One region of the Vibrio sp. Vb0349 genome, then DNA from elsewhere that is predicted to be linked to it. Evidence: predicted binding sites of a transcription regulator. Region 1 holds the regulator's gene; each other region holds the start of a gene.
The links. Region 1 encodes MetJ, which represses methionine synthesis genes. Its sites were predicted from a motif close to TTAGACNTNTANANGTCTAA; they were not measured.
Positions count from the first base shown of each region.

Region 2: metK (methionine adenosyltransferase) is a predicted target of MetJ. The motif match lies at 2,583-2,602, and genes of this name have one in related genera.
Region 3: metH (methionine synthase) is a predicted target of MetJ. The motif match lies at 2,034-2,053, and genes of this name have one in related genera.
Region 4: metN (methionine ABC transporter ATP-binding protein MetN) is a predicted target of MetJ. The motif match lies at 2,319-2,338, and genes of this name have one in related genera.

Region 1 covers NZ_JAWOTS010000029.1:1,271-9,301, forward strand. The annotation lists gene R7Q47_RS20360 (malic enzyme-like NAD(P)-binding protein) at 98-1,375, shown strand; gene metJ (met regulon transcriptional regulator MetJ) at 1,488-1,808, opposite strand; gene R7Q47_RS20370 (O-succinylhomoserine (thiol)-lyase) at 2,034-3,194, shown strand; gene R7Q47_RS20375 (bifunctional aspartate kinase/homoserine dehydrogenase II) at 3,210-5,618, shown strand; gene metF (methylenetetrahydrofolate reductase) at 5,881-6,783, shown strand; gene R7Q47_RS20385 (PadR family transcriptional regulator) at 6,854-7,393, opposite strand; gene ppc (phosphoenolpyruvate carboxylase) at 7,819-8,031, opposite strand, start outside.
Region 2 covers NZ_JAWOTS010000023.1:14,686-22,716, reverse strand. The annotation lists gene R7Q47_RS18950 (LysR family transcriptional regulator) at 1-280, shown strand, start outside; gene tkt (transketolase) at 372-2,366, opposite strand; gene metK (methionine adenosyltransferase) at 2,682-3,836, shown strand; gene R7Q47_RS18935 (DUF2189 domain-containing protein) at 4,239-5,036, shown strand; gene R7Q47_RS18930 (SprT family zinc-dependent metalloprotease) at 5,105-5,602, shown strand; gene endA (deoxyribonuclease I) at 5,753-6,448, shown strand; gene rsmE (16S rRNA (uracil(1498)-N(3))-methyltransferase) at 6,562-7,293, shown strand; gene gshB (glutathione synthase) at 7,307-8,031, shown strand, end outside.
Region 3 covers NZ_JAWOTS010000032.1:26,011-34,041, reverse strand. The annotation lists gene R7Q47_RS20940 (cation:proton antiporter) at 579-1,910, opposite strand; gene metH (methionine synthase) at 2,102-5,782, shown strand; gene lysC (lysine-sensitive aspartokinase 3) at 5,869-7,221, opposite strand; lysine riboswitch at 7,323-7,501, opposite strand; gene R7Q47_RS20925 (pyridoxal-phosphate-dependent aminotransferase family protein) at 7,722-8,031, shown strand, end outside.
Region 4 covers NZ_JAWOTS010000017.1:10,506-18,536, forward strand. The annotation lists gene R7Q47_RS16765 (MetQ/NlpA family lipoprotein) at 1-457, opposite strand, end outside; gene R7Q47_RS16770 (methionine ABC transporter permease) at 490-1,167, opposite strand; gene metN (methionine ABC transporter ATP-binding protein MetN) at 1,157-2,191, opposite strand; gene gmhB (D-glycero-beta-D-manno-heptose 1,7-bisphosphate 7-phosphatase) at 2,533-3,084, shown strand; gene treR (trehalose operon repressor TreR) at 3,159-4,106, shown strand; gene treB (PTS trehalose transporter subunit IIBC) at 4,283-5,707, shown strand; gene treC (alpha,alpha-phosphotrehalase) at 5,796-7,481, shown strand; gene R7Q47_RS16800 (hypothetical protein) at 7,580-8,031, opposite strand, start outside.

The DNA of each region.
Region 1 (8,031 bases):
TTTTTAAGGATATTGCTCGCAATCTTGCCTATGAAGTTTGATTTCTATCCGATAGAATTTATGCCCCCTTACCTAAAAATAAAAAAGAGAAACGTCCATGTCTGAAGACAACCACCAAGCAGCCACTCCAGAAGAAGAACATCGCCAAAAAGCATTGGATTACCATGCTTATCCAACTCCAGGAAAGATTGCTGTCGAACTGACAAAGCCTGCGGAAACGGCGGGTGATCTTGCCCTTGCTTACAGCCCTGGTGTTGCAGAGCCAGTGCGTGAAATCGCACAAAACCCGGATAACGTGTACAAGTACACTGCAAAAGGGAACATGGTTGCTGTTATTTCTAACGGTACCGCTATTCTAGGTCTAGGTAACCTAGGTCCACTTGCATCTAAGCCAGTGATGGAAGGTAAAGCGTTACTGTTTAAGCGTTTTGCAGGTCTTGACTCTATTGATATTGAAGTTAAGCACCGCACGATCGATGAATTTGTTGATACTGTTGCGAGCATTGCAGACACTTTTGGCGGTATCAACCTTGAAGATATTAAAGCACCAGACTGTTTTGAGATTGAAAAGCGTCTGATTGAACGTTGTGATGTACCAGTATTCCACGATGATCAACATGGTACTGCTATTGTAACGGCAGCGGGTATGCTGAATGCAATCGAACTTCAAGGTAAGAAACTTGAAGATTCAACAATTGTTTGTCTTGGCGCTGGCGCTGCCGCTGTAGCGTGTATGGAGCTTCTGATCAAATGCGGCGCAATGCGCGAAAAAATCTACATGCTAGATCGCAAAGGTGTGATTCACACTCGTCGTGATGATCTTAATGAATATAAGCAGCTATTTGCGAACAATACAGATAAGCGCACACTAGAAGACGTGATTGAAGGTGCAGATCTGTTCCTAGGTGTATCTGGTCCAAACCTATTGCCAGCGGAAGCGTTGAAGTTGATGGCAGATAAGCCAATCGTATTCGCATGTTCTAACCCGGATCCTGAAATCAAGCCGGAACTTGCTCACGCAGTTCGTGATGACTTGATCATGGGTACTGGCCGTAGTGATTATCCTAACCAAGTTAACAACGTATTGTGTTTCCCATTCATTTTCCGCGGTGCTCTTGATGTGCGTGCAAGTGAAATCAATGATGAAATGAAACTTGCAGCCGTTGAGGCGATTCGTGAGCTAGCAAAAGAGCCTGTACCTGAAGCCGTATTGAAGGCTGCAGGTGTTGATAAGCTAGAGTTTGGTGCGGACTATATTATTCCAAAACCAATGGATTCACGTTTGCTACCACGTGTTGCAAAAGCGGTTGCTCAGGCGGCGGTTAATTCAGGTGTAGCTCGTATCGAGATGCCTGAAAACTACATGGCAGAGTAATATATCTTTCAGATGTGATACACAAAAATGGGACGCTATTGCGTCCCATTTTTTATGTCATTCATTTGGCTCGAGGCAAGAGTTATTACCTGAAACCTCTTATCAGGCTTTTTTATTCTTCGTCGAATGACTCAAATTCGATGCCCATTTCCGTCATCAGCGCTTTTACTTCTGTTGGAATATCATCAGGACGGTCTTTACGAAGGTCTTCATCTGTCGGAAGTGGCTGACCTGTGTACGCGTGCAAAAATGCCTCGCATAGCAATTCGCTATTGGTTGCATGGCGTAAGTTATTGATCTGACGGCGAGTACGCTCATCAGTTAGCACCTTTAAAACTTTTAGCGGGATAGAGACGGTAATTTTTTTTACTTGTTCGCTTTTTTTGCCGTGCTCTGCATATGGGCTAATGTATTCGCCATTCCAGTCAGCCATTGCACACCTTCATTTATGTAATCGGTTAAAAATAATTTAGGTGCTGATTTTAGCTGCATTTACCGCCATAAGCAAAGACATATAGACGTCTAGAAGTGTTGACGTCTCATTTTTTGACGAGTAAAGTGAACATAACAGCAAAGGAAGCGTGTTGATCACTTTATGTTACTCATTAGATATAGCGCATTCCTATTTAGAAGTCATTACCCGTGAAAGGATACACCCATGAGCACTCGCAAACCTGCGACCATTGCAGTACGCACTGGTATTGAATCAGACAGCCAATATCATGCTGTCGTTCCACCTATTTATCTTTCCACTAACTATGGTTTTCCTGCTTTTGGTGAAGTGCCCAAGTATGATTACACACGATCTGGTAATCCAAACCGCGGACTGTTGGAAAGTGCGCTATCTGAACTTGAGTCTGGAAAAGGAGCGGTTGTTACTAACTGCGGTACGTCGGCATTAAATTTATGGGTTTCCGCTTTTCTCGGCCCAGATGATCTCATTATTGCTCCTCACGATTGTTATGGCGGCACCTATCGTCTTTTTAATACCCGAGCTAGCAAAGGCGATTTTAAGGTTCAGTTTGTCGATCAATCAGACGAACAGGCTTTAGATGCTGCATTGGCACAAAAACCAAAACTCATTTTGCTAGAAACTCCGTCAAACCCTCTGGTTCGCGTAGTGGATATTGCAGCTACTTGTGAAAAAGCGAAACAAATCGGCGCGTTAGTTGCGGTGGACAATACCTTTTTGACACCCGTGTACCAAAAACCTTTAGAGCTAGGTGCGGATTTTGTTATCCACTCCACAACAAAGTACATCAACGGTCATTCGGACGTAATTGGTGGAGTAATCATCACCAACACAGAAGCGCATGCAGAAGAGCTTGCATGGTGGGGTAATTGTATTGGTGCAACGGGCACACCTTTCGATAGTTACATGACACTGCGAGGTATTCGTACGCTTGCTGCTCGTATGAGAGTACATGAAGAGAGCTCACAGCAGGTACTAGCTTACCTACAGAAACAAGCGTTAGTTAAAACTATCTATCATCCAAGCCTGCCGGAACATCCAGGTCACGACATTGCTAAAAAGCAGCAAACGGGCTTTGGCTCTATGTTGAGTTTTGAGTTTGCTGGTTCGTTTGAGCAGTTAAAGGTGTTTGTGAAAGAGCTCCAACTGTTTTCATTAGCAGAGTCATTAGGTGGTGTAGAAAGTTTGATTTGCCACCCAGCATCCATGACGCACCGTGCAATGGGTGAGGAGGCGCTGGCGGAGGCTGGGGTCTCTCATCAACTATTGCGTTTGTCTGTCGGTTTGGAAGATGCACAAGACCTCATCACAGATTTAGAACAAGCGTTCGCTAAAGCTACCCAGTAATAGGAGACGATAACAATGACTGTACAACGTCAGCTGCATAAGTTTGGTGGCAGTAGCTTAGCAAACCCAGAATGCTACTTACGCGTTGTGGGTATTCTCAAGGAGTATTCGACAGAAAATGATCTTGTGGTCGTCTCTGCTGCAGGAAAAACCACTAACCGCTTGATTGAGTTTTTGGAAGGGTTAAGTAAAGATGGCCGAATTGCGCATGAAGCGCTTCAAAGCTTGAGACAGTTCCAAACTGAGCTAATAGAAAGCTTGTTGGAGAGTGAAGCAAAAGAAGAGCTGTTAGCTTTATTACATGATGAGTTCAGTACTCTCTCGGAGCTGACTGCACCACTCACTAATGCGCAAAAAGCCGCGGTACTGGGGCACGGAGAAGTATGGTCTGCTCGCCTATTGGCCGCGTTATTATCTCAACGTTCTATCCCTGCGGTTGCACAAGATGCACGAGCGTTTTTACGTGCAGAAGCGGGAACTCAACCAGAGGTTGATCGCGCTCGTTCATACCCTTTAATTAAAGAGATCCTCGCGCAGCATAACCATAAACGTGTGGTAATTACTGGCTTTATGGCTCAGAACGAGGCAGGAGAAACCATCCTACTTGGTCGTAACGGCTCTGACTATTCTGCAACGGTCATAGGCGCGCTTGCTGAAGTCAGTACTGTCACGATTTGGAGTGATGTTGCTGGTGTCTATAGTGCCGATCCACGTTTGGTGTCTGACGCTTGTTTATTACCGTTACTTCGATTGGATGAAGCCAGTGAACTTGCTCGCTTAGCTGCCCCAGTGCTACACAGTCGTACGCTTCAGCCTGTGGCGCAAAGTACCATGGACCTTAATCTCAAGTGTAGCTATCTGCCAGAGTCGGGTTCTACTCGTATTGAGCGTGTATTGGCATCTGGTCGTGGCGCTAAAATTATTACTTCACTGGATGATGTTTTATTGGTGCAGTTGTCTTTCATGCATGGGCACGACTTCGAAAAAACACAGAGTGATGTATTACAAGCGTTGCAGCGCGCGCAATTAGAGCCATTGGCATTTGAAGCTCAATCCGATCAGCATACGCTACGCTTGGCTTACACCGCAGAAATCGCCGGTGGTGCATTGAAACACTTGCAAGAGCTTGCGGTAGAGGCAGAAATTAAGCTAAAAGAAGGTTACTCGCTCTTAGCTGCGGTAGGTGCAGGCGTTACGAAAAACGCCAATCATTGCTTTGGCTTTTATCAGAAGCTAAAGCACTCTCCGGTAGAATTTATCTCTGAAACAGACTCAGGGCTGAGCCTAGTCGCTGTTTTGCGCCGTACTGATACCGAGGCGTTGGTTCAAACGATTCATAGCCAGTTGTTCCAAGCGCAAAAACGCGTGGCAGTGGCTTTATGTGGCAAGGGTAATATTGGTTCTAGTTGGCTAAATTTATTTGCTACGCAAAAAAGTGAGCTCGAAAAACGTCATGGTATGAGCTTTGATCTTGTCGCGGTTGTGGATAGCCAAACCTATTGGTTCGATGAGCAAGGTATTGAGGCGGCGAGTGTTGCTGAACGATTTGATGATGAAAGCATAGCAAACAATGGGGATTGGCTGGCACGTTTGGGAGCACTTAAAAGCTATGATGAAGCCGTCGTGCTTGATGTTACCGCGAGTAAAGAGTTAGCTCAGCGCTACGTAGAAATCGCACAGCAAGGCATTCATTTGATTTCCGCTAACAAAGTGGCCGGTTCCGCAGATAGTCAGTACTACCATCAGGTTCAAGATGCATTCGCTAAAATTGGTCGTCATTGGCTATACAACGCAACGGTTGGTGCTGGGTTACCGATAAACCATACCGTGCGAGATCTTCGTGAAAGTGGGGATGAAATCGTCGCTCTATCGGGGATTTTCTCGGGGACGTTATCATGGCTGTTCCAACAGTTTGATGGTTCTGTACCATTTAATGATTTAGTCGATCTTGCTTGGCAGCAAGGGTTAACCGAACCTGACCCTCGTTCTGATTTAGATGGCTCCGATGTAATGCGTAAGTTAGTCATCTTGGCTCGAGAATCGGGCCTAGATATAGAACCAGACAGCGTTAAAGTTGAGTCTTTAGTGCCAGAAGAATTAAGAGAACTGAGCTTAGATGATTTCTTCGATAATGGAGCGTTGTTGAGTGAAATACTTCAAGAGCGTCTGACAAAAGCACAGAGAAACGATCAAGTGCTTCGCTATGTGGCGCGTTTAGAAAAAAATGGTAAAGCAACGGTGGGAGTCGAAGCGTTGTCTCGTGAGCACGCGCTCGCCAACTTATTGCCATGCGATAACATTTTTGCCATAGAGAGCAAGTGGTACAAAGATAACCCTCTGGTCATTCGAGGACCAGGCGCAGGCAGAGAAGTGACAGCCGGCGCTATTCAATCCGACCTCAACCGATTGGCTGGTTTATTTTAAAGTTGCGATTGACCTAAAAACCCTGGAATTAATCCAGGGTTTTTTATTCCCCTATCAGTGCCATACTGAAGTCATAACCCGTGCAAAATGGCGAGATGATGCTCAAGTAGAAACTTGAACTATCTTCATTATTAACGTGAGAAAAATTCATAATTACAAGGTTGACATTAAATCGTATTCAATACATTCTGTAGACATATAGACGTCTAAACGTCGATTTTAAGGATTTGTTTTCGTGGCGGAGTGCCGCAGGGAGAGTAAGATGGGATATACGCACGCAGGCCATATCGACGCCTTGAACCAGAATATTGCTGAGTTATCAGATAACATCAATGTATCGTTTGAGTTTTTTCCGCCAAGCAGCGCTAAGATGGAAGAAACACTTTGGAATTCAGTGCACCGTCTTAAAACGCTTCAACCTAAATTTGTTTCTGTGACTTACGGTGCGAACTCCGGCGAGCGTGACAGAACACACTCCATCATTAAAGAAATTAAAGCAACAACCGGATTGGTTGCCGCTCCCCATCTCACTTGTATTGATGCGACTCGTGAAGAGTTGATTAATATTGCCGATGATTATTGGAACAATGGTATTGAAAATATCGTCGCTCTGCGTGGTGATATTCCTCCAGGTGGCGGTGCGCCTGATATGTATGCCTCGGATTTGGTTGAGCTGCTGAAATCACGCCACGATTTCGATATCTCCGTTGCTGCATTCCCTGAGGTTCACCCTGAAGCTAAAAGCGCACAGTCTGACTTATTGAACCTAAAACGTAAGGTAGATGCAGGTGCAAACCGTGCTATTACTCAGTTCTTTTTTGACGTTGAGTCTTACCTGCGATTCCGTGACCGTTGTGTCGCAGCAGGAATTGACGTAGAAATTGTGCCAGGAATTTTGCCTGTATCGAACTTTAAGCAAGCGTCTCGCTTTGCGGCACAGAACAACGTGAAAGTACCAGGGTGGATGAGCAAACAATTCGATGGCTTGGATGATGATCCGGTGACTCGCCAGCTTGTAGGAGCTAGCCAAGCTATTGATATGGTGCGTGTGCTGAGTCGTGAAGGGGTTAAGGATTTTCACTTCTATACACTAAACCGTGCAGAGATGACTTACGCGTTATGCCATACGTTGGGTGTTCGTCCTCGCGCAGTAGTCGGTGCGTAAATCTGGTTTCAAAAAGATAAAAGGCTTGCCAAGTGGCAAGCCTTTTTCGTTTTATCAAAGCAAAAGGAGTTTAACCAATCACTTCAAGTTCAGTTAGAACTTCTTCTGCCCAAGTGATCCAAGTTTCACGTAACAGAAGGTTACGGCGAAGCGTTAGACGTTCTAGGCGAGCTTGTTTATCTAAAGTTGACGGCGTTGCGTAGTAAGCCGCTTCAATTTCTTTGTAGTGAGAAACCAGTTTGCGAGACTCTTCAACTAGCTCGGCGAGTTGGTCACGGAATGGAGCCGCAGGTTGAACGGCACATGCCATCAATTTCGCTGAAAACTCATCACGAACTGTTGGGTGTGCAGTTGGTTGATCAAACCACTCTCCCAAAGCGCTGCGACCAGCGTCTGTAATAGAGTAAACCTTGCGGTCTGGTTTGCCTTCTTGGGGTTCTAATACGCAAGTAACCAGTTCTTTCTCAGCCATTTTGTTGAGTTCACGGTACACTTGTTGGTGGCTTGCTTTCCAGAAGTAACCGATGCTAGCAGAGAATTCTTTAGTGATATCGTAACCGGTTGCGTCGCGAGTGCTAAGAACAGTTAAGATTACGTGTGGTAATGACATGTCTTCAATCCAAATGGTCAATAAACTTGTAAACAAGCTACTTATACTTTCAGCTGCGCTCTTACTGGCACTTGAGTTTTTTAATGTATAAGTAGCACCAACAATGTTGGTCCTGTCACCTTAAAGCCGTTTATCACCTAGAGCGATGGGGAGTCCCATCAAGGCTGGAGCAGGTATGATTGGATTTATGAGCTCTCAGCAGGCAAGTAGTATATAAATAATAAGCATGAAGTGGAATAGTAGGACAAAATTACCCTAAAAAACTAACATAATAATCAATAGTGTTAGCTTGTGGTTTTTTATTCTTTTATTTTGGTATTTTTTGGGTCTATTATGGTTTATTTAACTGCTTTTGTTTTGGTGCGATTATCCTGTGATAAAAAAAAGCTGAGCATTTTCCCAGCTTTTTATTAAAAATGAAACGATTAGCCTGTGTTGCGCATACCAGCAGCAATACCAGCAATCGTCACCATCAACGCTTCTTCCAAGTTTGCAGAGGCTTCTTCGGTTTGACGCGTGCGGTATAGCAGCTCTGCTTGTAGCATATTCAATGGCTCAACGTAGATATTGCGTAAGCGAATAGACTCGAGTCCCCAAGGGTCATGCTGCATCAAGTTTTCATTGTTCTCTACATTCAG
Region 2 (8,031 bases), on a different contig from region 1:
TGAGTTCTTTTTAGAACCCTTTGTTAGTCGCTTATACAGCGACAACATAGCAATGCAAATAGACAGTATCGCGAATGGTCATGGTATTGGACTGCTGCCGACTTGGACAGCATGCGGCTATGAGAAACATCACCCAGGGCGAATCACACCATGCTTAGAAGGTTGGGTTTCTGAGCCTATTTCCATTAACTGCTATACACCAGCAGGACGACCACCACTGCGCTTATCCGTACTTTTAGACTGCATTCACCAAAGCATTCCACAAGGTTGGAAAACCTGACAAAAATAAAAAGGCCATCATAATGATGGCCTTTCTAACTTTAGCATCTAACAGTTGTCGTTTACGTTCGACTGTTTAGATGGTCCTGCAATTACGCTAGCAATTCTTTAGCTGTGTTCACTACGTTTTCAGTCGTGAAGCCAAACATCTCGAATAGCTGACCAGCAGGTGCTGATTCACCGAATGTTGTCATACCGATGATGCGACCGTCGAAGCCTACGTACTTGTACCAGAAATCCGCAATGCCCGCTTCAATAGCGATACGTGCCGTTACGTCTGATGGCAGTACAGATTCACGGTAAGCAGCGTCTTGTTTATCGAATGCATCTGTTGATGGCATTGAAACAACGCGTACTTTCTTGCCTTCTGAAGTTAGTTGCTCAGCGGCTTTCACTGCAAGCTCAACCTCAGAACCTGTTGCGATAAGGATTAGCTCAGGCTTACCTTCGCTATCTTTCAGGATGTAAGCACCTTTCGCGATGTCTGCGACTTGTTCAGCAGTACGCTCTTGTTGCGCTAGGTTTTGACGAGAGAAGATAAGTGCAGTTGGTGCATCTTTACGTTCAATCGCTAGTTTCCATGCAACTGCAGACTCAACTTGGTCACATGGGCGCCATGTGCTCATGTTTGGAGTTACACGTAGAGACGCCATTTGCTCAACAGGTTGGTGAGTTGGGCCATCTTCGCCAAGACCGATCGAATCATGCGTGTAAACTTGGATGTTCTGAATTTTCATCAGCGCAGCCATACGCATTGCGTTACGAGCGTATTCCATGAACATTAGGAATGTTGCGCCGTAAGGAACGAAACCACCGTGCAATGCGATACCGTTGATGATAGCGGTCATACCGAATTCACGCACACCGTAGTGGATGTAGTTGCCAGAAAAGTCCTCCGTTTCTAGAGACTTAGAACCAGACCACATGGTCAGGTTAGAAGGCGCTAGGTCAGCAGAACCACCCATAAACTCAGGAAGCATTTGACCAAACGCTTCTAGTGCATTTTGCGATGCTTTACGTGATGCAATGTTCGCTGGGTTTGCTTGAAGATCAGCAATGATTTGGTTCGCTTTTTCTTCCCACTGTGCAGGAAGTTCGCCGTTTAGACGACGTTTAAGCTCTGCCGCTTCAGCAGGGTAAGCTGCAGCGTATGCTTCGAATTTTTCATTCCAAGCTGCTTCTTTCGCGGCGCCCGCTTCTTTTGCATCCCACTCAGCGTAAACATCTGCCGGGATCTCAAATGGGCCGTACTCCCAACCTAGGTATTCGCGAGCCGCTTGGATTTCATCGTGACCTAGTGGTGCACCGTGACAGTCGTGCGAACCAGACTTGTTAGGAGAACCGAAACCGATAATTGTTTTGGTACAGATAAGCGTAGGACGTGGGTCCGCTTTTGCTGCTTCAATTGCTGCGTTGATCGCGTCTGAGTCGTGACCATCGACTGCTGGGATTACATGCCAGCCGTACGCTTCAAAACGCTTAGGTGTATCGTCAGAGAACCAACCTTCAACGTGACCGTCGATAGAGATGCCGTTGTCATCCCAGAATGCAATCAGCTTGCCTAGACCAAGAGTACCTGCAAGAGAGCATGCTTCATGCGAAATGCCTTCCATTAGACAGCCGTCACCCATGAACACATACGTAAAGTGGTCAACGATATCGTGACCTTCTTTGTTGAACTGTGCCGCTAGTGCTTTCTCTGCGATCGCCATACCAACAGCGTTAGTGATGCCTTGACCTAGAGGACCCGTTGTTGTCTCGATACCAGGCGCGTAGCCGTACTCTGGGTGACCTGGGGTTTTTGAGTGCAATTGACGGAAGTTTTTCAGATCGTCAATAGATAGCTCGTAACCGCTTAAGTGCAGTAGAGAGTAAATAAGCATTGACCCATGACCGTTTGACAGCACAAAGCGATCGCGGTCGGCCCACTCTGGGTTTGAAGGGTTATGGTTTAGATGAGAGCGCCAAAGAACTTCAGCGATATCAGCCATACCCATTGGTGCGCCTGGGTGGCCTGAGTTAGCTTGTTGAACACCATCCATGCTTAGAGCACGAATTGCATTGGCAAGATGTTTACGAGACGACATGTCTGCTCCTGAGTACATTAAGCGAAACGAAAAGTAGGTCATAATTCTCTCAAAGCCCTGTTGGGTGTGCAAACGTTTTCCAATCCAAAACCTCACAAATATTGCACCTTTCGCGCCAAATCGTTCGAAGTTCTTAAAATTATCAATAAATCAGGCAAACGTTTGGTTATAACAAAAACCAAAAAAGAGCTTGTAATTCGAGCAATCAAATTTAGAATAGACGTCTAGATGTAGATACACCTACAAAAATTAGTATTAATTTGCGCTGGAGAGTTTATCATTCCCCAGTTTTAAACCAGATATAGTGGAGCTAACATGGCTAAGCACCTGTTTACTTCTGAGTCAGTATCAGAAGGTCATCCAGATAAAATTGCAGACCAGATTTCTGATGCGGTTCTTGACGCGATTCTAGAGCAAGATCCAAAGGCTCGTGTTGCATGTGAGACTTACGTTAAAACCGGTATGGTAATGGTGGGTGGTGAAATCACGACTTCAGCATGGGTAGACATCGAAGAGTTAACTCGTGAAACCGTTCGTGAAATCGGCTACGTACATTCAGATATGGGCTTTGACGCAGATTCTTGTGCGGTACTAAACACAATCGGTAAACAGTCGCCAGATATCAACCAAGGTGTTGATAAAGCTGACCCTAAAGAACAAGGTGCAGGCGACCAAGGCATCATGTTTGGTTACGCTTGTAACGAAACTGAAGTACTAATGCCAGCGCCAATTACTTACTCTCACCGTCTTGTTCAAAAGCAAGCAGAAGTTCGTAAAAACGGCACACTACCTTGGTTGCGTCCTGATGCAAAATCTCAGGTAACATTCCAATACGATCAAGGTAACATCGTTGGTATCGACGCGGTTGTTCTTTCAACTCAACACTGTGATTCAATCTCAACTTCAGACCTGCGTGAAGCGGTAATGGAAGAGATCATTAAGCCAGTGCTACCTTCTGAGTGGATCAACAAAGAAACAAACTTCTTCATTAACCCAACCGGTCGCTTCGTAATCGGTGGTCCTATGGGTGACTGTGGCCTAACTGGTCGTAAGATCATCGTAGATACCTACGGCGGCGCAGCTCGTCACGGTGGCGGTGCGTTTTCTGGTAAAGATCCATCAAAAGTTGACCGTAGTGCAGCATACGCAGCACGCTACGTAGCGAAAAACATCGTAGCGGCAGGCATGGCTGACCGTTGTGAGATCCAACTTTCTTACGCAATCGGTGTTGCTGATCCAACGTCTATCATGGTGGAAACGTTCGGTACTGAGAAAGTACCTCACGACATCATCATTGAAGCGGTTCGTCAATTCTTCGACCTACGTCCATACGGTCTACAAGAAATGCTTAACCTTCTTCAACCTATCTACAAGAAGACAGCGGCATACGGTCACTTCGGTCGTGAAGAATTCCCGTGGGAAGCGACAGACAAAGCTGCACTTCTACGCGATTTCGCTGGCATCAAATAATCAAGCTAAGCAAGAATCAATCAAGCCCTCGCCTATGGTGGGGGCTTTTTATTTTCAGCAACTTTTATCTAGTCATTTCGGCTCATACCGCCCTGCCCCACAAAGCAGTCCTGTTTCTCCCTCATTTTTATACCGAATAAATTTTAAGCAATTATTTGTAAATTATCCCATCTCCGCCAATAGTTAAAATATTGTTAATTCCAATTTAAATAGAGACGTCGGATGCTGGCGACTGTGGAAGCAACACTTAAGTAAAGACATGAGTCAGGCATCTTTATGGCCGATACCAAACTAAGCCAATGCTCAGATGTAAACTTGAAAAAGTCGCTTCAAGTTTGACTGAACAAAAACCGCTGTCAGTTGGTATAAGCGGATAATGTGGGAATAAATCAAGGAGGAGTTATGCCTCGAACTGTTAATCCATCGGACTTCCACAACAAGCGAAAGGAAGTGCCAGACAACGAATACGCCAGAACCATACCGTGCAATACGGTTAATCTTTCTGCACCTTTTCATTGGCTCGCATTAGGTCTGCATGATTTCGTGCGAATGCCGCTTATTAGTGCTTTCTATGGCATCTGTTTTATGGCAGCAGCCATAGGCATTGTTTTGCTCGTACAGTGGCAAGGCACACACTTGGTCGTCATGCCCAGTTTGATTGTTTACATGTTAATCGGTCCGTTTCTCGCGCTTGGTTTGTATGATGCCAGTTGGGAGAGAGAGCGCGGACATAAAGCAAGCTTGTTCCATTCAATGAAAGCGATCGGTCGTAACTCAACATCTCAATGGGCGTTCGCCGTGTTACTCGCAGTGTGTATGATATTTTGGATGCGCATTGCCGCTCTACTTCATGCGCTCTACCCTTCTGTTCAAGGGGCACCTTTAAGTGAGTTCCTACCCTTCCTTGTCATCGGCTCTTTAGTTGGCTTTGTTTTGGCTTGTGTGGTGTTTAGCATTTCAGCCTTTTCTATTCCGCTCATGATGGAGCGTCGCGTAGACATGATGACCGCTGTGTTTACCAGCTTTAATGCCGTGAAATCCAACATTCCAGCAATGATTGTTTGGGCAGCGATCATCTGTGGCGGTATTCTTATCGGCTTTGCGACCTACGGGATCGGAATGTTGTTTACCATGCCAATTCTAGGCTACGGTACATGGCACGCTTACCATGCCACCATCAAGAAAAAACACACACCATAATTAACTGATGCTATGATCTGGCCCTCGCAAATGCGGGGGTTTTTTTATTTGATTTATCGAGGTGAATTGTGGATATAGAACTCAGCTATAAAGCCAAGCAAGTGATGGCGGGCTGTATCGCGATGGCAGAACAAGCTTTCAAACGTTCTTTCCCGATTCCAACAATCACCTTCGACGTCCGTGGGAAAGCGGCAGGAAAAGCCTACCTTCAATTAAATCAAGTACGCCTAAACCCTGTTTTATTTCGCGAAAACACCCAAGCATTCTTAGATGAAGTCATTCCTCATGAAGTAGCACACCTGATTACTTATCAGGTTTACGGGCGAGTTAGGCCTCACGGCAAAGAATGGAAAGGCGTCATGGAAGCCGTATTTAACGTACCAGCCAAAACCACTCACAGCTTTGAAGTAAAATCCGTTCAAGGTAAAACCTTTGAGTATCGTTGTGGTTGTATGACTTACCCTCTATCGATTCGCCGTCATAATAAAGTGCTGCGCAAAGAGGCGACGTACTCTTGTCAAAAATGCCGCCAACCACTTAACTTCACCGGCATTCAATTATCGTAGCCCTTACCTCATAGTGTTACTTGCGTTCCCAAAATAAAGATCGAGTTGATCAAAACCTTCCCTTCGCCAACTATTGTTAACTTACTCATCACTAAAGCTATTTTATGCGTGTTATCATGAATAAAGTCATACTTTATAAAGACTTTTATCATGAAATACTTATTCTCTCTGTTGCTTATCGCGCTTTCTAGCACTGCGATTGCCGCGCCACCGAGCTCATTCTCTGCAGCCAAACGTGAGGCGGTCAAAATTTATCAAGACCACCCAACAAGCTTCTACTGTGGCTGTAACATTCAATGGCAAGGCAAGAAAGGCTCACCCGATTTAGCCTCTTGCGGTTACCAAGTCCGTAAACAAGAAAAACGGGCTGCACGAATCGAATGGGAGCATGTGGTTCCTGCGTGGCAATTTGGCCACCAGCGTCAATGCTGGCAAGATGGCGGACGTAAAAACTGTAAGAAAAAAGACAAAACTTTTCGTTTGATGGAAGCAGACTTGCACAACCTAACTCCTGCTATTGGTGAAGTAAACGGTGACCGTTCGAACTACAACTTCAGCCAATGGAACGGTATGGATGGCGTGAGTTATGGTCGCTGTGAGATGCAAGTGAACTTTAAGCAGCGTAAAGTCATGCCACCAGACCGTGCGCGTGGCTCAATTGCTCGTACCTATCTATACATGAGCAAAGAGTACGGTTTCAAACTGTCGAAGCAGCAAACGCAATTAATGAGTGCTTGGAACAAAACCTATCCTGCCGATAAATGGGAATGTGAGCGTGACGAGCGCATTGCAAAAGTACAGGGCAATCACAACCCATTTGTTCAAGAAGCCTGCCGCGCACTGTAACCTCCGACCTCGAAGCGTTTCAATTACTGATATTGAAACGCTTCTTGCCCCTTGTTTTTTCGGTGCAAAGCATCCATGTTAGGGTTTAAGTTTATTCTCTTGCTGGAAATCTCATGCGTACCCCTCGAATTTATCATCCAGAAACTATTCATCAACTTGGCTCACTTGCTTTAAGTGACGACGCAGCAGGCCATATCGGTCGTGTTTTGCGCATGAAAGAAGGCCAAGACGTTCTACTTTTTGACGGCAGTGGCGCAGAGTTCCCAGCGGTTATCAGTGAAGTCAGCAAGAAATCAGTTTTGGTTAACATCACCGAGCGTGTAGAAAGCAGTATTGAATCCCCTTTAGATCTGCACCTTGGTCAAGTCATTTCACGTGGCGATAAGATGGAGTTCACCATCCAAAAGTCTGTTGAACTTGGCGTCAATACCATCACTCCTCTGATTTCTGAACGTTGTGGCGTCAAGCTTGACCAAAAGCGTTTTGAGAAAAAACTCGCGCAATGGCAGAAAATCGCCATCAGTGCCTGTGAGCAATGTGGGCGTAATGTCGTGCCCGAAATTCGTCCAATTATGAGCTTGGAAGAGTGGTGTCAAGAAGAGTACGATGGTTTAAAGCTTAACCTTCACCCTCGTGCTAAATACTCAATCAACACTTTGCCAACCCCGGTTGAAAAAGTGCGCCTACTGATCGGTCCTGAAGGCGGTTTATCGTCTGAAGAGATCGAGATGACTCGAGAATACCAATTTGAAGAAACGCTACTCGGCCCTCGCGTTCTGCGCACCGAAACAGCGGCTCTGACAGCAATTACAGCCTTACAAGTTCGTTTCGGCGATCTTGGTTAAACGGAGAAAAATAATGATCAAACTCGGTATCGTAATGGACCCAATCTCGTCCATTAACATCAAAAAAGACTCTAGCTTTGCCATGATGCTTGAAGCGCAACGACGCGGCTATGAAATCCACTACATGGAAATGAATGATCTGCATCTCGATCAAGGCGTTGCCATTGCAGATACTAAAGTGGTGGAACTAAAAGAAGATCCAAACGGTTGGTACGAGTTCAAATCAGAGCAAACTATCGAACTGTCTGAGCTAGACGCGGTGCTAATGCGTAAAGATCCTCCGTTTGATACTGAATACATCTACGCGACTTACATCCTTGAGCGTGCAGAAGAACAAGGTGCACTGATCGTTAACAAGCCTCAAAGCTTACGTGATTGTAACGAAAAGCTGTTTACAGCATGGTTCCCAGAGCTGACACCTACAACTATCGTGACGCGAAAAGCAGAGAAAATTAAAGAATTTCGTGAAAAACATGGTGATGTCATCCTGAAACCGCTTGATGGTATGGGTGGCGCGTCCATCTTCCGTGTGAAAGAAAACGATCCAAACGTCTCTGTGATCATCGAGACATTGACTAACCACGGTCAAAACTACGCAATGGCACAAACCTTCGTGCCAGACATCAGCAACGGTGACAAACGTATCCTAGTGGTAGATGGCGAACCTATGCCTTACTGTCTAGCACGCATTCCTGCTAAAGGCGAAACGCGCGGCAACCTAGCCGCTGGTGGTACTGG
Region 3 (8,031 bases), on a different contig from region 1:
AGTCTCGAGCGCTAGTTTTGAGCCTCTTCATTCACCAAAGCTCCTTTTGTTCGATATTAGAAAATCTAGTTATGTGACAGAGTTTAATTGTTTGAGGTGTCACTTGTTCCAATTTTGAAAACAGGACGACTTTGAATACAAGTTTAGTCTCACTGAGATCAAGAGAGAGGGGGACTAAATTTCTGTTAAGGCTTTGATCTACCTGAATGCTAGCTCAGTTTTATCTTGGTGAGATTGCTAACCTGTTTGGGTTCTGAACGCAATCACCCTAAATGTATCTTTCTCATAAAAATACAAACTCGCTCATTGCTAAGTATTGTGGAAGTTTAGCTTTGATATTTGCGAGGAGCCTATATTGCCAAGAGAAGAGAAGTGATAAATGGGTAAATTAAAAGGCTCGTCTATGAATACTATCTATCGGCAATAGTTAGTATCTATGAAAATGCAGCGTAGCGATTCTTAGTATATTTGAAGGTATATCAAAGAATAAGGAGCATTCGTCCTTGAAGGGGAGTCTGAAAATTAGTTATGAAAAAAGCAGCTAGGTAGCTGCTTTTTATTTATTAAGTTACGTGTCTTTAAGAGTCCACTGGCTCCGTATGTTCCGGAGTGGTTATTGCTTGGTTGTTCTCTTCCATCTTCTTCTCTTCTGCTTTTGCTTTTTCAATCATTGGGGTGATTGTTGAGCCTTGAATGAGGATAGAGAAAACAACGACGGAGTAGGTCATTACAAGAATAATCTCTTTTACATCGATTAACTTATCTTGAATCACCCAAATACCAGATGGAATGGAAAGTGCCATTGCCAATGCAAGGCCCCCGCGTAAGCCGCCCCACGTCAAAATACGTACTGACCACGGGTTATATTTTCTGTAACGCTTAAAGCCAATGTACGAGAGAAATACGCTTAAATAGCGAGCTGCTAGTACAAGAGGGACTGAAATAGCCATCATAATCCAGTCTTCTTTGTGGAATTCAAATAGCAGCATCGACATGCCGATCAGTAGGAATAACACGCCATTCAAGAACTCATCAACAAGCTCCCAAAAATGGTCAAGGTGATCTTCACTCTCTTTTGAAAAGCCAATAAAGCGTGTCCAGTTGCCAATCATAATACCGGATACAACCATCGCGAGTGGGCCTGATACATGGATGTATTCAGCAAATGCGTAACCTGCTGTTGGGATACCAATGGTAAGTAACAATTCCATTGAGTGATCATCGGTGGCACTGATCAAGTAGTGGAATAGCAAACCGAGGACGAAACCATATGTGATACCACCGATAGCTTCTTGGATGAAGAGCAAGGTGACACTACCTACAGTTGGTGCCTCAGTGCCAAATGCAATCGTAAATAGAGTGACGAAGATAACCAAACCGAAGCCATCATTGAAGAGCGATTCTCCTTCAATCTGAGTGGAGATACGTTTAGGAGCATCGAGTTTTTTCACAATAGCCAATACAGCGATTGGGTCAGTTGGCGATATTAGAGCACCAAATAGTAAGCAGTAGACCAAATCAAATTGGATGCCAATTAACTGACAAAACCCATACAGCGTAAATCCAATAAAGAACGTAGAAAACAGTGTAGCTCCAAGGGCTAAAACAGTGATCTCCCACTTTTGATCTTTAAGGTTCGGGAGTTTGATGCCTAGTCCACCAGCAAATAGTAAGAAGCCAAGAATGCCTTTGAGCAAGAAATCTTCGAAGTTAATCCTTGTGACCGTCTCCGTCGCAATTTCGGTGAGATGGAACCAGTTGTTTTGACCCGCAATTAAGATTAGAAGTGAAAGCACCATTGAACCTGCGGTAATCGCAATGGTGGTTTGCATCTTTCCTATCTTGCTGTTTACAAAAGCAATTAGCATCGCAGCTGCGGATAGAAAACATAAAGTATGATAGACCGACATAGAGCTCTCTATTTGTAACATTTTATGAATGGAATTCTCGGCTGATGCTGCTTAAATAGCAAACATTTTTTCGTGATTATTTTGCAAGTTAAGAAGGATATAAAATAATCATTAATTCTACGTTTAGACGTCTAGACTCCTGAAGTTTGTGTGATAGGATGGAAAGATAACTAAAGGAATGAGGCTGTACTGTGGGAAGTAACGTAAGACAACAGATTGAAGCTCAATTGAAGCAACGTATTCTTTTGATTGATGGTGGTATGGGAACCATGATTCAAGGGTACAAACTTGAAGAGCAAGACTATCGAGGAACGCGCTTTGCGGATTGGCATTGTGATCTAAAAGGTAACAACGACCTGTTGGTTCTAAGTCAGCCTCAACTTATCAAGGAAATTCACGCTGCATATTTAGAAGCGGGTGCAGATATTCTTGAGACCAACACGTTTAACGCAACAACCATTGCGATGGCTGACTACGAGATGGAAAGCCTAAGTGAAGAAATTAACTTTGCAGCTGCCAAGCTTGCACGTGAAGTTGCAGACGAATGGACCGCAAAAACACCCGATAAACCGCGTTATGTCGCAGGGGTTTTAGGGCCGACAAACCGAACTTGTTCTATTTCTCCTGATGTAAATGACCCCGGATATCGAAATGTTTCTTTCGACGAGTTAGTTGAGGCTTACTCTGAATCGACTCGTGCTCTAATTAAAGGTGGTTCTGACCTTATTCTTATCGAGACCATCTTCGATACGCTTAACGCTAAGGCTTGTTCATTTGCTGTTGAAAGTGTGTTTGAAGAGATGGGGATTGAGTTACCTGTGATGATCTCGGGGACTATTACTGATGCTTCCGGTCGGACATTATCCGGTCAAACCACAGAAGCGTTTTACAACTCATTACGTCATGTTAAACCGATTTCGTTTGGTTTGAACTGTGCACTTGGTCCAGATGAGCTGCGTCCTTATGTTGAAGAGCTCTCTCGTATATCAGAATCTTTTGTTTCCGCTCACCCAAATGCTGGGCTTCCGAATGCATTCGGCGAATACGATTTGTCGCCAGAAGATATGGCTAAGCATGTTAAAGAGTGGGCTCAAAGTGGCTTTTTAAACTTGATTGGTGGGTGTTGTGGTACAACTCCTGAGCACATTCGCCAAATGGCACTCGCGGTTGAAAATATCGCCCCTCGTCAATTACCTGAACTTCCCGTTGCTTGTCGCTTGTCTGGCCTAGAGCCACTCGCTATTGATAAAGACTCTTTATTTATCAATGTCGGTGAGCGTACGAATGTAACCGGTTCTGCGCGTTTTAAGCGCTTAATTAAAGAAGAGCTGTACGATGAAGCGCTCGATGTGGCTCGTCAACAAGTTGAAAATGGCGCTCAAATTATCGATATCAACATGGATGAAGGCATGTTGGATGCACAAGCTTGTATGGTTCGCTTTTTAAACCTTTGTGCGTCAGAACCTGAAATCTCAAAAGTACCAATCATGGTTGACTCTTCCAAGTGGGAGGTTATTGAAGCCGGTCTTAAGTGCATCCAAGGCAAAGGCATTGTTAACTCGATCTCTCTCAAAGAAGGCAAAGAGAAATTCGTTGAACAAGCTAAGTTGATCCGCCGTTACGGTGCGGCTGTGATTGTGATGGCGTTTGATGAGATTGGGCAAGCAGATACACGTGAGCGCAAAGTAGAAATTTGTACCAACGCTTACCGAATTCTTGTTGATGAAGTGGGCTTTCCACCAGAAGACATCATTTTTGACCCAAACATTTTTGCCATTGCTACGGGGATCGAGGAGCATAATAACTACGCGGTGGATTTCATTGAAGCCGTTGGCGATATCAAACGTGATTTACCACATGCGATGATCTCGGGTGGTGTTTCTAACGTCTCATTCTCTTTCCGTGGCAATAACTATGTACGTGAAGCGATTCACGCGGTGTTCCTCTACCACTGTTTTAAAAATGGTATGGATATGGGGATTGTGAATGCGGGTCAGTTAGAAATCTACGATAACGTGCCTGAAAAATTGCGTGAGGCTGTGGAAGATGTCGTTCTTAACCGTCGTGATGACGCCACTGAGAGATTGTTAGATATCGCGGCGGAATATGCAGGCAAAGGGGTAGGTAAAGAGGAGGATGCCTCTGCACTTGAGTGGAGAACTTGGCCTGTTGAAAAGCGCTTAGAGCACGCGTTAGTGAAAGGAATAACTGAGTTCATCGTTGATGATACCGAAGAGGCTCGTGTCAACGCTTCAAAGCCATTAGAGGTGATTGAAGGCCCACTAATGGATGGGATGAACGTCGTCGGAGACTTGTTTGGTGAAGGTAAAATGTTCCTTCCTCAGGTCGTAAAATCTGCACGAGTGATGAAGCAAGCAGTCGCGCATCTGGAGCCCTACATCAATGCAGAAAAGCAGGTGGGTCAAACAAACGGTAAGATTTTGCTAGCGACGGTCAAAGGTGATGTACATGATATCGGGAAAAATATCGTTGGCGTTGTATTGCAGTGCAATAACTACGAAATTATCGATCTTGGTGTCATGGTTCCTTGCGAAAAGATCTTAAAAGTAGCGCAAGAAGAAAACGTCGATATTATTGGTTTATCAGGGTTGATCACGCCTTCATTAGACGAAATGGTGCATGTTGCAAAAGAGATGGAGCGTCTCGACTTTAACTTACCTCTTCTCATCGGTGGCGCAACAACGTCAAAAGCCCATACAGCAGTTAAGATTGAGCAAAATTACAAGCATCCAGTGGTTTACGTGAACAACGCCTCACGTGCAGTGGGCGTATGTACTTCTCTTCTGTCAGATGAACGTCGCCCTGAATTTGTTGAAAAACTTCAAGCTGATTACGAACGAGTACGTGATCAACATAATCGAAAGAAACCGAGAACCAAACCAGTGACATTAGAAGCGGCTCGAGCGAATAAAGTTGCGATCGATTGGGAAGCTTATACTCCTCCAGTGCCTGTTAAGCCTGGCATTCATATCTTCGATGATTTTGATGTGGCTATATTACGTCAATACATCGATTGGACACCATTCTTTATGACTTGGTCACTTGTGGGTAAGTATCCAACAATTTTCCAACATGAAGAAGTTGGTGAAGAAGCAAAACGTTTATTCGAAGATGCCAACGAGTTACTTGATCGAGTTGAGCGAGAAGGCCTGTTAAAAGCGCGTGGAATGTGTGGCTTATTCCCTGCTGCGAGCGTGGGGGACGACATTGAAGTTTATGCTGATGAAACTCGTACCGACGTTGTGAAAGTATTACGTAACTTGCGACAACAGACCGAGAAACCAAAAGGATTCAACTATTGTTTATCCGACTACATCGCACCTAAAGAGTCGGGTAAACATGATTGGATAGGGGCATTTGCTGTCACTGGTGGTATTGGTGAACGAGAGCTTGCTGATGAATACAAAGCACAGGGAGATGATTACAACGCAATTATGATTCAAGCGGTGGCGGATCGCCTAGCCGAAGCGTTTGCTGAGTATTTGCATGAGCGTGTCCGTAAAGAAATTTGGGGTTATGCTGCGGATGAAGATTTATCTAACGATGATCTCATTCGTGAAAAATACCAAGGTATTCGCCCTGCACCAGGTTATCCAGCGTGCCCTGAGCATACTGAAAAAGGACCGCTTTGGGAGCTACTTAATGTGGAAGAGAATATTGGCATGACTCTAACCTCCAGCTATGCAATGTATCCGGGTGCGTCAGTATCTGGTTGGTACTTCTCTCATCCTGACTCACGTTACTTTGCGATCGCACAGATCCAAGAAGATCAGCTAGAGAGTTACGCCGATCGTAAGGGGTGGGATAGGATCGAGGCTGAAAAATGGTTAGGGCCAAACATTAATGGTTAAATTGATGTTTACCTCGTCCAAATATAACAACTAATGAAACAACAAAGGGCTGCAGATACGCAGCCCTTTGTTTTATTGAGTTGAACTTACTTCTCAAACAACTCCGTGTGGAGTTTTTGTATGGCTTGTTTCGATACCGATTCATGGAGCAAGAAGCATAAGTTGTGAGGGCTAGCGCCATAACAAATCATGCGTAGGTTAAAATCTTCTAGCGTGCCAAAAACCTGTTTCGCGTAGCCTTTACTCTCACTCATGTTGTTACCAATGAGAGCAACGAGGCATAGGTCATGTTCAACTTCTACCTTACATAACTCTTCTAACTCTTCTCGTGCAGCTTGCGGCAGCTGTGGTGCTCCGCCAGATGTATCAGTTTGATCAAGTGTTAACGATACACTGATTTCAGATGTCGTGATCAAATCGACAGAGATCTTATGCTTTGCAAGGATCTCAAAGACCTTTGCTAAGAAACCGTATGCGTGGAACATATTGGCGCTGCGTAGCGTTACCATGGTTTGGTTACAACGCAAAGCTAGCGCACGGAATAACGGTGAGCTTTCGACTTGGTGGCGAATCCAAGTTCCCCCTTTTTCAGGCTCTTTCGATGACCCCACAAATACCGGAATGTCGTGGCGCAATGCAGGTACTAGCGTAGAAGGGTGAAGGATTTTAGCGCCAAAGTTAGCCATTTCTGAAGCTTCACTAAAGCTGATCTCAGGAATTGGTGAGGCTTTTGGCGCAATTCGCGGGTCTGTTGTGTAGATGCCCGGAACATCAGTCCAGATTTCTAACCCTGCCGCTTTGACGCTCTCAGCAATTAAGGCGGCGCTGTAATCGCTGCCTCCTCGACCTAGTGTTGTTGTATTACCGGCTTCGTCAGATCCTATGAAGCCTTGAGTAACAACAACGGATTGTTGGCAAAGTGGTACGAGTTTATCTTGCGCAAGCGTCGAAATTGCTTCAATGTTTGGCTCTGCGCGACCAAAGTTGTCATCAGTACGCAGCACATCGCGGATATCAAAGCGCACAGCTTGAATGCCTCGCTCACACATTAACTGAGTTAGAATATGCGTCGACATGAGTTCGCCACATGCGACTAAATGATCGGTTAACTTCGCACTAGCTTGGATAGATGCAGCCTCGGCCAGGCTGGTTACGGTATCTAATATGCCATACACCTCGGCAGCAGTTTTCGTGCTGTCTTCGAGCTGAGTTAAAATGGCGTCATGAATGTTGGCCAGATTTTGCAGCAGCTCAGTACGGTGCGTTTGATCCTGAACACCGTTGGCGAGTTCTACCAATAGGTTGGTGACGCCAGAGCAAGCGCTGCTCACGACCAGGCGAGTATTTGGATTGTTTTCGATAATGGTGGCGCAACGACTCATTGCCTCAAAGTTGGCAACACTGGTTCCACCGAATTTAGCTACGTTAAATGCGCTCACTGCGTTCTCCCACGACTTCCTAAAAAATTGTACATCCAATGTTTAGTGAGAAAAGGAACAGAGCAAAAAGAGAGGTATTTAGAATGCTATTTGAAAAATTTACCCTCAGAAGCCCTTCATCAGACTGCGCTGATGACAGTTGATGGGATTCAGCCCAATTCAACCGACAAGTCAAATCCTGCAACTTTGACTTACCTCGGCACTACTCCCCCTCAATGATTGGTGTTGGAATTGCGGTTCCACAAATCATCTACCTGGGTAGCGCTCCTCTTCTACATAAAGCTCAAACATTGAACGGTTTTGAGGCCTTAATGTCAATCAATATTTCAACCTTTATGGTGTTTTTTATTAACGATTTTGTGACACTGGTTTGACCTCCATACTTACGGCTAATTGCTGATAGAGGAAAAATCTATTAGGGTGAAGAACCCTACACCTGAGCCATGTTATTGAATAGAACTTTTAGAATGCTCAGGATAAAAGATAATCAAGGAGCTGACATGTCGATCCAAAGCTTTATTCCGCCTCACCGTATTTTAATGGGACCTGGTCCTTCTGATATTTATCCTCAAGTGTTACAAGCACTAAGCCGTCCTACGGTAGGTCACCTTGATCCTCTGTTTATCGGTATGATGGATGAGCTCAAGCAGCTATTGAAGTATGCCTTTCAAACTGACAATGAGTTCACTATTGCGGTTTCAGCGCCTGGTAGCGCAGGGATGGAAACCTGCTTTGTAAACTTGATCGAGAAAGGCGACAAAGTGATCGTCTGCCGTAACGGTGTATTTGGTGAACGCATGCGCGAAAATG
Region 4 (8,031 bases), on a different contig from region 1:
CTTGTTGCTCAAGAAGCAGTAGTGAGCGACCTAGGTTAGTTGGGTCGTTTGGTACTGCGATGCGTGCGCCATCTTGAATTTCATCAATTGATTTTACTTGCTTTGAGTAACCAGCAATAGGGTAAACGAATGAGTTACCCGCGATAGCCAGTTTGTAGCCGCGGTCTTTCACTTGTTGGTCTAGGTATGGTTTGTGCTGGAACGCATTCGCGTCTACTGAACCATCATCCAGAGCGGCGTTTGGTGTTACGTAATCGGTAAATGTTACTAGCTCAACATCTAGGTTGTATTTCTCTTTTGCTACTTTAGCGGCAACTTCGGCTACTTGTGCTTCAGCACCAGCAATAACGCCAACTTTTACTTTGTTTACGTCTACTTCTTTGTCGCCGCAACCCGCTAGAGCAAGAGCAGAGGCGGCCGTTGCTACAGTCAAAAGACCTTTAAGGCTAAATTTCATCTTTATCTCCTTATAATTTGTATTTTTGATGCTTATCTGTGGTCTACACGGCGCACCACTGCGTCACCGATAGACTGAATAATCTGTACTAGAACAATCAACATCACGACAGTCACGGCCATGATAGTTACATCGTAGCGGTGGAAACCGTAACGGATGGCTACGTCGCCTAGGCCGCCGCCGCCTACCGTACCCGCCATAGCTGAGTAGCTAACGAGAGTGACCAAGGTAATCGTTACTGAGTTAACAATAGTCGGCATTGCTTCAGGCAGTAGAACTTTTGTGATGATCTGTGTTGGTGTCGCCCCCATTGACTGCGCAGCTTCCACCAAGCCTGTCGGTACTTCTAATAAAGCACCTTCAATAAGACGAGCGACAAAAGGAATGGCGCCAATAGTCAGTGGGACGATTGCTGCGGTTGTACCGATAAAGGTTCCAACCAGCATTTTTGTCACTGGAATAATCGCAACCATCAGTACGAGGAATGGCACTGAGCGACCAATGTTAACGATAGCGCCTAAGCCGCTATTTAGTTTGGTGTTTTCAAGTAGGCCGCCTTTTTTAGTAATATGGAGGATTACGCCTAATGGAATACCCACAGCAAAGCCGACTAATCCGGCAACCGCAACCATGTAAAGCGTTTCCCACGTTGCACCTAAAAGTAGTTTGCTGTTTAAACTCAGCCATTCAGAAATCGTATTAAAGGACATAACCAAGTACCTCTACTTTTACGTTGTGCTTACGCAGGTATTCAAGAGCTGCGTTGTCATCTTCTTCGTTACCAAATAGCTCTGCGACCATCATGCCGAATTTCACGCCACCAGCGTAATCAAGGTCGGAACTCAAAATACTCACATCAATATTGTATTTACGAGAAATTTGCGACATTAACGGTGCATCAACGGTTGCGCCAGTAAACTCTAAGCGAACCAACGGGTAGCTGCCATCAACACGCTCTGCTTGCAGACGTGCTTGGTAATCTTCAGGAATGGAAAGATCCAGCGTTGAGCGAATGAATTGGTGCGCTAGTTCTGTCTTAGGGTGCGCAAAAATATCGCCAACGGTGCCTTTTTCCACCAGCTCACCACCACCGATGATTGCTACTTCGTGACAGATGCTTTTTACGACTTCCATTTCGTGAGTGATAAGTAAAATCGTGATGTTGAGTTTGCGGTTGATCTCTTTCAATAACTCAAGGATAGATTGAGTTGTTGCCGGGTCTAGTGCACTAGTGGCCTCATCACAAAGCAGCACGCTAGGATCGGATGCCAATGCACGAGCAATTGCCACACGCTGTTTTTGTCCGCCACTTAAGTTAGATGGGTAGCTCTCGTGTTTGTCGGCTAAGCCTACAAGCTTTAGCAACTCAGTTACTTTTGTTGTGATTTGCGATTTGTCTTTACCTGCCAGTTCTAGGGGTAATGCCACATTATCAAACACAGTACGAGACGAAAGCAGGTTAAAGTGCTGGAAGATCATGCCAATGTTACGGCGTGTTTCGACTAGTTGTTTTTTACTGAGTTTGGTTAGATCTACACCATCAACGATGATGGAACCAGAGGTCGGTGCTTCTAGCATGTTGACACAGCGAATCAGCGTACTTTTACCAGCACCTGATGAACCGATAACACCAAAGATGGTGCCTTTGTCGATGTGTAGGTTAATGTCTTTCAGGGCAAGGATTTCCTTACTGCCTTGGTAGAACACTTTATTGACGTTTTTTATTTCTATCATGTTTCAACCTGCCCAAAGATACGGGGAACTTCGCTGTCAAAAACGGCCTTTGACAGAACTTAATGTTGAGCTTTATCTCAATTTTCAGTTGATGCTATGGGTTAAGCAGAATGAAGTCAATAGATATTTTTACGTCTAGACGTCTAAATGTATGGATGTTCTGTTTTGAAACGAAGATGTATAGATAACAAGCAGGAGGTAGACGGCAGGGCACCCTCAGATTTACCGATTCTTGCCCAACAAATCAACCGTTTTGTCGAGGCCTAGAATGAATTAGATAGTGTTGAAGTTTATAAGGTATGTAATAATCTGATTAAACCGAGTTAATAGAGAAATACGTTTTGGCAAAACCTGCTGTTTTTATCGATCGTGATGGCGTAATAAACGTTGACCACGGCTACGTTCATGACGAACATGATTTTGAGTACATTGATGGTGTCTTTGAAGCGACAAAAGCGCTGAAAGATAAAGGCTACCTGTTGGTGCTTGTGACCAATCAATCTGGCATTGCACGTGGTAAATTCAGCGAAGACCGTTTCTTATCTCTGACTCAGTGGATGGACTGGAACTTCGCTGATAATGGCGTTGAGTTCGATGGCATCTACTACTGCCCACATCATCCTGAACATGGCATTGGTGAGTACAAGCAAGATTGTGAGTGCCGTAAGCCAAAACCAGGCATGTTCATTTCTGCACGTGACTTCTTGAAGATCGACATGGAGAAATCTGTGATGATCGGCGATAAAGCTGAAGACATGATGGCAGCAGAAGCGGCAGGCGTTGGCACTAAGATTTTGGTTCGCACTGGTAAGCCAGTAACAGAACAGGGCGAAGCCATTGCAACGGTAGTATTAGATAGCATTGCGGATGTGCCTGCGTACTTAAACAAGTAATCTTCATTACTGACTGAGTTAAGGGAAGCCACTGCTTCCCTTTTGTTTGATTCCTTCTTTTAGTCTGAACACTTATGAGCAAAAAACTCACCATTCTTGATATCGCAAAATTGGCAGGCGTGGGCAAATCAACAGTAAGCCGTGTGCTTACTAACGATCCAAAAGTGAAACCCCAAACGCGAGAGAAGGTTGAGCAAATCATTCGTGAATCTGGTTATGTGCCGTCCAAATCTGCGCAATCAATGCGTGGCGGCAGCCAAAAAGTTATTGGGGTTATCATCTCCCGTTTAGACTCACCATCAGAAAATCGCGCCGTTGGTACCATGCTCAATGCTTTGTATTCCGCTGGTTATGATGCGGTGATCATGGAGAGCCAATTCGATCGCGATAAAACCAATGAACATTTGGATGTGCTTAAACGTCGCAACGTCGATGGGGTGATCGTGTTTGGTTTTACTGGATGTGATGAGCGAGCATTGGCAGAGTGGGGTAATCGTATCGTTGTGATCGCGATGGACACGCAAATGGTTTCTTCGATCAACTACGACAACCAAGGTGTGATAGACATGGCTTTGTCTCATCTTGAGCAGCAATCTTTATCTCGCATTGCTTATATTGGTGTTGATCCTGAAGACAAAACCACTGGCTTAGCTCGTCTAAATGCTTATAAAGCTTGGTGTCAACGCAAGCAAATTGCACCTTGTTTCCAAACGGGTAAGTTGAGCCATGAAAGTGCTTATCAGTTGGTAGACAAAGTCCTTCAATCTGATACTCAGGCCATCGTGTGCGCCAGTGACACCATCGCGTTGGGCGTGATTAAGCGTCTTCAAGAGTTAGGCCGTGAAGACGTGGTTGTGACAGGTGTTGGTGGTAATGAATTGCTCTCTTTCCTTTTCCCTAAAGTATTTAGTGTCGACCCAGGTTATACCCTTGCAGGTGAGAAGTCCGCTAACATGCTGATCAATCAATTAAATGGTGATGAGGAAGTGGTTCACTTTACTCAACAGCCTATCGTTTGTTAATCCACACTAAAACGATCTGCTCTAAAATTATACTGTGATCATTCTCAATTAATGGGACTGTTCCCATTTTGTTTTTTGTCTTCGGATGGCAATATTAAAATTAAGAAATGGGAATGTTCCCATTTATAAAAACAAAATGATGAATCGAATGTATCCAATACAGGGTGGACAAAGTTATGAGTAAGATTGCGCGTAAAGACGTGGAGCGTCTTATTGAGCTGGTCGGGGGGCCGGACAATATTGCCAGTGTAAGTCACTGTTTAACTCGCTTGCGTTTTGTTCTAAATGATACGGACAAAGCAGATACGAAACAGTTAGAAGCATTACCGATGGTGAAGGGCTGTTTTACCAACGCAGGCCAGTTCCAAGTGGTTATCGGTACTGAAGTGGATGAAGTTTACAAGGTACTGATCGGACTGACGGGTAAAAGTGAAGCCAGCAAAGACGAAGCGAAGAACGCTGCTCGTCAAAACATGAATATCGTTGAGCGTGGTATTTCCCACCTTGCAGAAATCTTTGTACCACTGCTACCTGCGATCATTACCGGTGGTCTGATTCTTGGCTTCCGTAACGTGATTGGCGACATCAAGATGTTTGATGGTCAAACGCTAACGGAAATCAGCCAGTTTTGGGCTACGGTACACTCTTTCTTATGGCTGATTGGTGAGGCGATCTTCTTCTTCCTACCAGTTGGCGTGTGTTGGTCGACAGTGAAAAAGTTCGGCGGTACTCCGATTCTGGGTATCACGCTTGGTGTAACATTGGTTTCGCCACAGTTGATGAACGCCTACCTGATTGGTAAGCAAGTACCCGAAGTGTGGGACTTTGGCTTATTCGCCATCGAGAAAGTGGGCTATCAGGCGCAAGTGATTCCAGCAATGCTTGCTGGTATGGCACTGGCGTTTATTGAAACCAACTTAAAACGCATCATTCCGTCTTACCTTTACCTAGTGGTCGTGCCGTTTGTCTCAATCATTGTGTCTGTGATTCTTGCGCACTCTATCATTGGTCCATTCGGTCGTATGTTGGGTGACGGCGTTGCTTTCGCAGCAAAAGCAGCCATGACGGGTGACTTCGCTATGATTGGCTCAACCATCTTCGGCTTCCTATACGCGCCATTGGTCATTACTGGTATTCACCACACTACCAACGCGGTAGACCTTCAACTGATGCAAGAGCTAGGCGGTACGCCAATTTGGCCTCTGATTGCACTTTCAAACATTGCTCAAGCGTCTGCGGTCGTCGGCATCATTATCATCAGTAAAAAACACGGCGAGCGTGATATCTCAGTGCCTGCGGCTATCTCTGCTTACCTTGGCGTGACTGAACCGGCGATGTACGGCATCAACTTGAAATACAAGTTCCCAATGCTGAGCGCGATGATCGGTAGTGCGTGTGCTGCTGCTATTTGTGGTAGTGCGGGCGTAATGGCGAACGGTATCGGTGTGGGCGGTTTGCCGGGCATCTTGTCTATCCAACCGCAGTTCTGGGGCATTTTTGCTTTGGCTATGTTAGTCGCAATGCTGGTACCTGCTGCATTAACGTTAATTCTTTATAAGCGTGCACAAGCCAAAGGTGAGCTTGAGCCTGCAAACGCGTAATTCTATTTGAGGCAGTGACTTGGCTGCCTCCTCCTATTTTTTCTTTTCAAATTTTAAGTTTCCGATTACTGGTAAGTGAGTGTTAGAAATGGCTATGACCAAGCATGATGAGAGCTGGTGGAAAACCGCAACCATCTATCAAATTTACCCAAAAAGCTTTTGTGACAGTGGCAGTAAAGGCACGGGCGACATCAAAGGGATCATTTCTAAGCTGGATTATCTTAAGCATCTTGGTGTGGATGCGATTTGGCTGACGCCGGTTTACCAATCGCCAATGATCGACAACGGTTATGACATCTCCGATTACTACTCGATCAATCCACAGTTCGGCACTATGGAAGATTTCGATACTTTGCTAGCAGAAGCGCATCAGTTGGGCATTCGTATCATCATGGACATTGTAGTGAACCACACGTCGACAGAACACAAGTGGTTCCAATCCGCACTGGGTGATAAAAACAGCCCATACCGTGATTACTACATCTGGAAAGATCCGGTAGATGGTGCTGAACCAAACAACTGGCAATCAAAGTTTGGTGGCAACGCTTGGGCGCTGGATGAAAAAACAGGCCAGTACTATTTGCACCTTTTTGCTAAAGAGCAAGCGGACTTAAACTGGGAAAACCCAGTAGTGCGTGAAGAAGTGAAAGAAGTCATCAGCTTCTGGGCAGAAAAAGGAGTGGATGGTTTCCGTCTCGACGTTATCAACCTGATTTCCAAGCAGCAAGATTTTCCAAGTGATGATATTGGTGATGGTCGCCGCTTCTACACCGACGGCCCACGCGTGCACGAATACCTTCAAGAGATTAGCGAATCTGTGTTTCAAAAATACGGCAGCGTGACGGTGGGTGAAATGTCTTCCACCACACTAGAGCACTGCCAGCAATATTCTTCGCTAGACGGCAAAGAGCTATCCATGGTGTTCAACTTCCATCATCTGAAAGTCGATTATCCAAATGGTGAAAAATGGACCAAAGCGCCGTTTGATTTCATTCAGTTAAAACAGATCTTCAATCATTGGCAAACGGGCTTAAATGGCAAAGGGTGGGGGGCGCTGTTCTGGTGTAACCACGACCAGCCACGCGTTGTGAGCCGATTAGGTAACGACGAGCAATACCGTGTTGAATCTGCCAAGATGCTTGCGGCATCAGTGCACATGATGCAAGGCACACCTTATGTTTACCAGGGGGAAGAGATCGGCATGACCAACCCGGGTTATACCGAAATCAGCCAATATCGTGATGTTGAAAGTACTAACATGTACGACATCATGGTCAACCGTGATGGTGTATCTCATGACGATATGATGGCGATCTTGGCACAGAAGTCGCGTGATAACTCACGTACACCAATGCAATGGAACAGTGCAAAACACGCGGGCTTTACTGAGGGCACGCCGTGGCTTGAAGTGGCGCAGAATTACTCTGAAATCAATGCTGAAGCTGCGGTTGCCGATTTGAACTCGGTGTTCTACTTTTACAAGCGTCTGATTGAACTGCGTAAACAGGTTCCAGTCATCACCGATGGCCGTTACGAGGACCTGCTGCCAGAGCACAAACGTATTTTCGCTTACGCTCGTCAGAACGATAAGCAAACGCTGCTGTGTATCAATAACTACTACGCAGAAGAGGAGGAATGCGTTCTGCCAGAACTTTTTGATATGAGTAAAGCGAAAAACTTGCTATCTAACTATCAAAACTCAGCGAGCGCAGTCGCGTCAAACCATCAAGTGTTACGACCTTACGAAACTCGTATTTTATTGATAGAAGAATAAACTCGGGTGTCATCACCCCTAAGATTGATGTTCGAGATGAAGGCTTTGGTGTGCTCCCCAAAGCCTTCTTTTATTGAGGTATCTCTAAAAATGCGAGCTTATTTTGTTTCAATCGCTGTTAGCTGCACTTTCTCTTCGTTGATTTGTACTTGTTGTACTTTTAGTAGTTCAATTTGTTCAATCAGACCTAAGCTCGGATTAAACCAACGTTCTGCCGAAGTAGCGAACTCCATTGAGTCCATGTCATCACAGTTCAGGTTGTAGATGTTCTCTTCCATCAGGTATGCCGCTTCAATTTTCTTGCCTGAGATCGAGAACGCTTTACGCACGCCAGTCTCTCGGATTTGCTGTTGCCAAACCACTTGGCAAGATGCTGTCATAGGAAGGTTTTGTACCCACTCATGATCTTCAAAACGGTCTAGAAGGTTGTGAACTGCGTAGCCTGTAAGAGTGGTTTGCAGAGACATAGTTTCTTCACCGATGTCAATATTCGGGCTTTTCTCTTTTACGTCGTCACCGTTTAGGCGGAAAATCGGACTGCTGTGCATAA